DNA from 2 places in the Thermotoga sp. genome. Region 1 is predicted to be linked to the other one. Evidence: predicted binding sites of a transcription regulator. Region 1 holds the regulator's gene; the other holds the start of a gene.

Region 1 (4,197 bases):
TCAAGTGGAAGAAGGAGAGGTTCGTTCTGAAAGAAGGGGAAGAACTGATGGTGGCGGGACTGGGGTGGTTGAGCGTCAGAAGAGGACCCCTGACAGTGGAAGTTACCGTCCCGGAAAACGTGAAGCTCGTTGTGAGAGAAGCCCTGGTGAATCCAAATCGTTAAGCAACAGGAATACCTCTTTTTTTTGCCAGATCCTCCAGGATCTTTCTTTCCTCTCTTGAAAGGCTCTTTGGAATTTCAACGTGTACGTTGACAAGGAGATCACCTCTCCTGCCGTATTCACTCGGTAGACCTTTCCCCTTCAGTCGGAAAACCGTTTCGGGCTGTGTTCCAGGTGGTATCTTCAACATGGTTGTTCTACCCTCGGGAAGCGGGACTTCGATGGTCGTTCCCAAGATCGCCTGGAGGTAATCTATCGTGATGTCGTATACTAGATCTTTTCCGGATTTCCTGAACCTGCTGTCGGGTCTCACTCGTACAGTGATCACCAGATCACCGTAAGGCCCTCCATAATAACCCGCGTTACCCCCGCCGGGTATTCTCAGACGCGCACCGTCTTCCACGTTTGGTGGTATTTTTACCGTTCTTCGCACCTTTCTCAAAACCCTTCCACTTCCTCTGCATTCGTGACACAGATCGCGAGGAACTTTACCTGTTCCACCACATTCGTCGCAGGTCCTTTCACTGACGAAATATCCAAAGAACGACCTTCTCTCTTCTCTGATCCTTCCCGTTCCACCACAACGAGGACAATCAATGTATCCTGAATTCGGCTCCACACCTGTTCCACCACATCTTGGACACGTCTCATACCTTTCGTACTCGATGGGGATCTCCACTCCGTTGATCAAGTCGGAGAGACTTACCTCTACGGTGTAGTGTATGTCTTCTCCCTTTCGGGCGTATTCTCTCCTCTCCCTTTGACGGGACTCTTCACCGAAGAACACGTCGAATATGTCTCTGTTGAATATGTTTTCAAACTCCCTGAATACGTCTTCGAAGAAGCCACCACCGGTTTCTGCTTCGTGGCGAATGGGTTGTTCTCCCACGTATCCAAAACGATCGTACATGGCTCTCTTCTGAGGATCGATGAGGACTTCGTAAGCTTCCTGGATCTCTTTGAAGCGCTGTTCAGCCTCTTTTCTGTTCTCCGGATGCCTATCGGGATGCCACTCTTTCACCAATCTTTTGTACGCCCTTCTTATTTCTTCCTGTGTGGCGTTCCTTGGAACGCCGAGAATTTCGTAGTAATCTTTCCTTTCTCGTTTCATAAGGAATCACTCCTTTTTACTAGAAGATTCCTCTTCCTTCTTTCTCGGTTTCACAGCCACCTTCACTTTCGCCGGTTTCAGAACCTTCCCATGGAATTTGTAACCGTTTTCCACCACTTCGAGAACGGTGTACTCCTCCACATCGTCCGTTTCGACCCTTTCAACTGCCTCGTGTTCGAACGGATCGAAGGTCTTGCCCACTTGAATCTTCACAAGTCCCTCTTTCTCAAGGGTGTTCAGGAGCTTCTTGTAGATCAACTTCACACCCTCGTAGAAGGATTTTCTGTGCTCTCCTTGGTTCAAGGCCCTTTCGAAGTCATCGAGTATGGGAATCAGTTTTGAGATGAGATATTCATTTGCGTTCCTTATGAGTTCTCTTTTCTCCTGGGCAACCTCTTCCCGGTAATTTTCGTACTCGGCCTTCAACCTTTTAGCGTACTCCTCGAGCTCTCTGTATTTTTCTTTCAATTCTTCACATTCCTGGGAAAGGTTTTTTCTTTCTTTTTCAGACATTCTATCACCTCCTGGCCGCCGAAGTGAAATATTCTGAAAGTCGATTCAGCACATAGCTAAAGATTTTGTGGTTCCTGTCGTACCTGGTGACTTTCGAGGTGAAGAGATGAACACTCCCGATCGGTGATGGGCCTTTGTAATATCTACCGGAGAAAACGGCAAACTTTTCCAACTTTTTTTTGCCGATCTCTTTTCCTATCTTCACTGTCACATCTTCATCATTCTTTACCAGGCTTTCCAGAAACTGGTAGTCCTTGGTCTCTTCTAAAAGGTGCTTTATGTCTTCCAAAGAAAGTGCTTCATCCTTCAAAAGATTTTCAAAACCAACGTCCATGTATCTTTCCAGTTTTTCGCTTATCACAGACTCTATTAGTTTGAGAATACCACTCCCTCTGAGGATTTCCACCTTTCCAGTCAGTACATCTCCTATGGTTTTCCCTTTCAAAAGAAAATTCAGCTGTTTTTCTATCCCTTCCCAGTTCAAATTCTCATGGGTTCTGATGGGAGTGATCTTCGATATACCGAGTTCTGTCAGCATGGAGAAAATCAGGTAGTCTTCAGATACCGGTATGAGCATCACTCTGAGTATTTTCAAATCCCTGGGATTAGGTCTTTCTATGAGCGCATACCCTTCACTCAACCGGGCAAGGAGACTCCCAGCCAGAAGCAGAACCTTTTCTGGGTCTGCAAGCGGGATGGATTTGAAGGTATCCACTTCCAGGTTCAGTTCTTCAGTTTCCTTTGAGAGTTTCACCATTTCCTCGTAGTAGAATCTGAGTCCTTTATCCGTTGGAACTCGGCCTGCAGAGGTGTGCGGTTGGTATATGTAACCAAGGTATTCCAGTTTCTTCATATCATTTCTTATGGTAGCGCTGCTAAAATTTATATTGCTTACCTCGAGAACTCTCTGTGAACTGACTGGTTTTCTGTTTTCTATGTACTCTTTCACTATGCAGTAAAGTACTTTTCTTTGCCGATCGTTCAGTCTTTTCTGGAATTTACTCTTGTTCGAGAGTCTTCTCATTTTTAGCACTCCTTTCTTTCGAGTGCTAATAATAGTTTAGCACACATCTTGGGAGAATTCAAGGGCGTGAGAGAAAACGAAGGACTTGATTTCCAGATGAAAAATTGCTACCATATTATACAGGAGCCGAGGTGGCGGAATGGCAGACGCGGCTGACTCAAAATCAGCTGGGGGATAGCCCCGTGCGGGTTCAAGTCCCGCCCTCGGCACCAGAAGGGGCTCCATGAGCCCCATTTGTTTTTAATGAGGGAGGTTGATCGATGACCAAAGTTGTGAAAGTGAATCCCGTCTTTCCCAGCGAAGAGTCTTTGAAGGAAGCGGTTGATCTTCTGAAAGGAGGAGAGGTCGTTGTTTTTCCAACAGAGACTGTTTACGGAATAGGAGCAGACGCTTACAACGAGAAGGCGTGTAGGAAGATCTTCGAGATCAAGGGAAGACCTGCGGACAACCCTTTGATAGTCCACATATGTTCCTTCTCGCAACTCGATGAAGTGGCGAGCGGATACGAATCTTTCATCGACTTCCTGAAGAGGTTCTGGCCTGGCCCTTTAACAGTCATACTCCCAAAAAGATCTCAACGGATCCCCCCTGTGGTTACCGCGGGACTTCCCACGGTGGCTGTGAGAATGCCGGCCCATCCGGTTGCATTGAAGTTGATAGAAATGCTGGGTGATCCCATCGCTGCTCCAAGTGCGAATCTATCTGGAAGACCCAGTGCGACGAACGTGGACCACGTTGTAGAGGATTTCATGGAACGGGTGAGATTGATACTAGACGCGGGAAACACACTGTTCGGCCTGGAGTCTACCATAATAGATCTATCCAGGGAAAAGCCCCTTCTTTTGAGACCGGGACCTGTAGAGATCGAAAGATTGAAAGAGATCTTTCCAAGCCTTGTTGTACCGGATTCTGTGAAGAAGGGTGTGTTCAAAGGAAAACCACTGGCACCGGGTATGAAATACCGCCACTATGCACCTTCAAAGCCGTTGGTACTCGTGGAAAATCTCGAGAAGATGGGAAATGTTCTGGAAGAATTTCCCAATCACGTTGTGATATGTGTTGAAGAGAGGAAGGATCTGTACAATGACAGGATTGTTATGGGCTCTTTGAAAAATCCCTACAGCATAGCTCAGAACATGTTCGCGGCCCTCAGAGAAGCAGAAAAGAGTGGAAAAAAGTATATAATTGTTGAGGGACTGGAGGAGAGGGGAATACTCCTCGCAGTGATGAATCGACTGAGAAAAGCAGCCTCCAAGATTGTGAGGTGAACTGTTTAGATGGATAAAACCCAGGGACGAACTGATAAGTTGCTTTTGCTTCTTTCTATATTGATAATGGAGTTTTCCAATGCGAGAGAAGAGAAAGACGTTCTTCTCAGTTTGTTGAA
Region 2 (4,197 bases), on a different contig from region 1:
GAGGGCATCTCCCAGTAGATTCCATCCGAGGACGAACAAGACCATGGCGGTTCCCGGATAAACGAGAGCGTACCAGTGTTTTCCGATCTCCATCATCCAATCTCTGGAGTAGCTGAGGATGGATCCCCAGTCCGCGTATCCCTGGGGAGCCCCAAGACCGAGAAAGCTGAGCACAGCAGCCGTTATCACCAGAGATCCCATGTTCATGGACGCCCAAATCAGAACGGGGAAAATGGAGTTTGGGAGCACGTGTTTTAGTATGATGAGAAAGTCTGGCACACCGATCGCCTTTGCCGCGAGGACGAACTGCTCTTCCCTCACTTGCAAGATGTTTCCTCTTATGAGCCTCGCTGCTCCCATCCAGCCGAATATGATCATTGCTATCATGACTTTGTCCAGACCCGTTCCAAGAACTGTCGTCAGAACAACAGCGGCTATCAGGAACGGGATGGAGAGGAATATATCGGTGATCCTCATGAGGAGTTCGTCTACCCATCCTCCGAAATAACCAGAGATGGATCCTATCAGAATCCCTATTAGAAGCCTCGCCAGAGTTACTATTATTCCTATTTTGAAGGCGGTCCTTGTTCCCCAGACAACACCGTAGAATATGTCTCTTCCACCTATGACACCAAACGGATGGTAATCCACTCCACGTATTGGTTCTCTGTTGGGATTCTTCGTGATAGCGTCCGTTTTATGGGTGGGAGGCTGTGGACTCTGATTCCAGCTTACAACAGGCATCAAGTAAGGATCTGGTAGTTTCATCCTCGTGAGTGGATGAACGGGAGGTGCGATAATGGGGGCGAGGATAGCCACCACCGTGAAAAAAAGAACCAGGGAAAGTCCTATAACCGCAGATGGGTCCTTAAAAAATCTCTTCAAGATCCTCTTCAACTCCTGATTCACGTCATTTCACCTCTCATCCGAGTCTTATTCTGGGATCTATGAGAGCGTAGAGTATATCTATGATGAGATTTCCTATCACTAGGATCGTGGAGAAGAATAGAGCTGAGGCCATGACGGACGCGTAGTCGAGCTGAAGAGCTGCCTGTGCCGTGAAACTTCCTATCCCTGTTCTATTGAAGACGGTCTCCACGATCACCGTTCCAGAGAACAGCCCAATTACCATACCACCTGCCACCGTGGTAACGGGAATGAGGGCGTTTCTTTTGGCGTGCTTGTTTATGACCACATCTTCTGAAAGTCCCTTTGCCCTGGCTGTCCTCACGTATTCTTTGTTCAAGACTTCAAGCATACTGGATCTTGTGATCCTCAAAAGATACGCCCACCAGAGCCAGGAAAGAGTCAGGATGGGACCGATGAGGTGCTTCAAACCGTCCCAAAAAACGTCGAACCTTCCGTTCAACAGAGCGTCAATTGTGATGAGTTTCGTGTAACGGTGGAATTCGGGGGATCTGATCACCTCCTCAGCCCATATGCTGAGATTTCCAGGAGGGAGCCAGTTTAGAATGCTGTAGAATATCATCAAAACGAGTAGGCCGAACACAAAATCCGGAAAAGACCAGCCCACAACGGCGAATATTCTGATGAAGTGATCCAGAAATTTTCCTCTGTGCACGGCAGCCTTCACACCTAACCAGATACCAACGAATATAACCGGGAATATGGCATAGAGCGCGAGTTCAACCGTATATGGAAGTCTCTTCAAAAGAGCGTCTTTCACAGGTTCTTTCCCAACGAGTGACCATCCGAGGTCTCCTCTCAGGGTGTTGAAAAGCCATTTGCCATACCGAACCACGAAGAAATCGTTCAAACCGTACTTTTCCTTCAAGGCATCCATCTGTTCTGGTGTCAGTTTGTCCAGCATGTTCGGATTCACGTAAGCGGCCAGCAGTTTGTCGGGTCCAAGTGACTGGATCATCGAGAACACAATGAACGTTACACCGAGGAGTATCAGGGGAAGAAGAAGCAATCTTCGTATAACGTATGCTGTCACAAAGTACACCTCCTGGTCGATTTTCTTGTACCTTCATATGATTATACAATACTCTGAACCTTCCCGGGGAGAATGAAGTCAAGGAAAGTGGTATAATTATTATGGCAGAACCAGGGGGCGAATGGGTTCGACGGGGATGGAGTCCCCTGGGAAGCGAGCCGAGGTCCCCACCTCCTCGTAAAAAAGGTGGGAGTTCGAATAAGTGCCAACGAACCTGTTGCTGTTGCCGCCTAGTAGATAGGCGGCCGTCCTCTCCAAGGTTGGCTGGGCCTTGGAAGAGGGCGTGAGAGAACCAGCCTACCGATCTGGGTTCCGCCTTCCGGCCCAGATTGGGAAGGTACAGGAAGGCTGTGGGAAGAGACACCCTGCCCGTGGGGGGTCCTTCCCGAGACAGAAAACACGGGCTGCGCTCGGAGAAGCCCAGGGGCTTCCATCTTCGGACGGGGGTTCGAATCCCCCCGCCTCCACCAGAAGAAACGGGGGTGCTTTAAGCACCCCTTACGTTTTTGGAATGTGGTTTTAAACATCGTTAGCCCGCGTTTAATTATATCGTAATTTTTCTGTCATTCTCTCTTAAATTGTTGTGCTTGAAGTCGCATGGAAAAAGTTGTATATTTATATTAGCAGTCATGCATCGAGAGTGCTAAAAATTTTCCAGAGGAGGGATGAAGCATGAAGGTGATACCTCTCGGCGAAAGATTGCTGATTAAACCCATCAAGGAGGAAAAGAAGACCGAAGGAGGAATTGTGCTTCCGGATTCAGCAAAAGAGAAACCCATGAAAGCTGAGGTCGTTGCGGTAGGAAAGATCGATGATGACGAGAAGTTCGACATTAAGGCTGGGGATAAAGTGATTTTCTCCAAGTACGCTGGTACAGAGATAAAGATCGATGACGAGGACTACATCATCATCGATGTGAACGATATACTCGCGAAAATCGAAGAGTGAGGGAGGTGTGAGATATGCCGAAACTTCTGAAGTTCGACGAGGAAGCCAGAAGAGCGCTGGAAAGAGGAGTAGATAAGGTTGCAAATGCGGTGAAAATAACTCTTGGCCCAAAAGGCAAGAACGTTGTCATCGAGAAATCCTGGGGCTCTCCGACTATAACGAACGACGGTGTTTCCATAGCAAAGGAAATCGAGCTCGAGGATAAATTCGAAAATCTTGGAGCCCAGCTTGTGAAGGAGGTTGCCTCCAAGACCAACGATGTTGCTGGAGATGGAACGACAACAGCGACGGTTCTCGCACAGGCGATGATCAAGGAAGGTCTCAAGAACGTTGCGGCGGGAGCAAACCCAATCTTGCTCAAAAGGGGTATAGACAAAGCAGTTGAGAAGGCTGTTGAGGAGATCAAAAAACTCTCGAAGAAGCTCTCTGGAAGGGAAGACATCGCTCATGTGGCGGCAATTTCTGCCAACAGTCCTGAAGTAGGAGAGCTCATCGCCGAGGCCATGGACAAAGTGGGAGAAGATGGTGTCATCACCGTGGAAGACTCCAAGACACTTGAGACTTACGTAGAATTCACCGAAGGAATGCAGTTCGACAGGGGATACATCTCACCGTACTTTGTAACGGACGCAGAGAAGATGGAAGTCGTTCTGAAAGAGCCATTCATTCTCATCACCGATAGAAAACTCAGCGCCGTGAAACCTCTGATACCGGTCCTCGAGAAGGTTGCTCAGACAGGCAAACCACTTCTCGTCATCGCCGAGGATGTCGAAGGGGAAGCGTTGACCACGCTCGTTCTCAACAAACTCAAGGGAACTCTTCAGTCCTGTGCAGTGAAGGCACCTGGATTCGGCGAAAGAAGAAAGGCGATGCTCCAGGATATAGCGATACTCACAGGAGGGCAAGTGGCGAGCGAAGAACTCGGTATCAATCTTGAAGACCTCACGCTCGAGGATCTTGGAAAGGCCGACCTCGTGAGGGTTAAAAAAGACGAAACTATCATAATCGGCGGAAAAGGTGACCCCGAGGCCATCAAAAAGAGAATTGCCCAGATCAAGGCACAGATAGAGGAGACTACTTCCGAGTACGAAAAAGAAACTCTCCAGGAGAGAATGGCCAAGCTCGCTGGTGGAGTGGCCGTCATAAAGGTCGGAGCCGCCACTGAAACAGAGCTCAAGGAGAAAAAACACAGAATCGAAGACGCTTTGAGTGCAACGAGGGCGGCCGTTGAGGAAGGAATCGTTCCCGGTGGAGGAACCACTCTCCTGAGGGCCAGGAAAGCAGTCGAA

The links. The regulator HrcA, encoded in region 1, represses chaperone genes, less so after heat shock. The targets are predictions, from matches to a motif close to ATTAGCACTCNNANNNTNNGAGTGCTAAT.
Region 2: the regulator HrcA is predicted to act here: its motif matches at 2,580-2,608, upstream of groES (co-chaperone GroES).

Annotation. Positions count from the first base shown of each region.
Region 1 is NZ_JAGGZH010000083.1:11,638-15,834, reverse strand. Features, by position in the region: gene yqeH (ribosome biogenesis GTPase YqeH) at 1-164, shown strand, start outside; gene dnaJ (molecular chaperone DnaJ) at 161-1,273, opposite strand; gene J7K79_RS05340 (nucleotide exchange factor GrpE) at 1,280-1,786, opposite strand; gene hrcA (heat-inducible transcriptional repressor HrcA) at 1,791-2,810, opposite strand; tRNA gene J7K79_RS05330 (tRNA-Leu) at 2,936-3,022, shown strand; gene J7K79_RS05325 (L-threonylcarbamoyladenylate synthase) at 3,071-4,078, shown strand; gene J7K79_RS05320 (cell wall metabolism sensor histidine kinase WalK) at 4,088-4,197, shown strand, end outside.
Region 2 is NZ_JAGGZH010000014.1:26,202-30,398, forward strand. Features, by position in the region: gene J7K79_RS01130 (ABC transporter permease) at 1-909, opposite strand, end outside; gene J7K79_RS01135 (ABC transporter permease) at 923-1,960, opposite strand; RNA gene ssrA (transfer-messenger RNA) at 2,074-2,430, shown strand; gene groES (co-chaperone GroES) at 2,633-2,908, shown strand; gene groL (chaperonin GroEL) at 2,923-4,197, shown strand, end outside.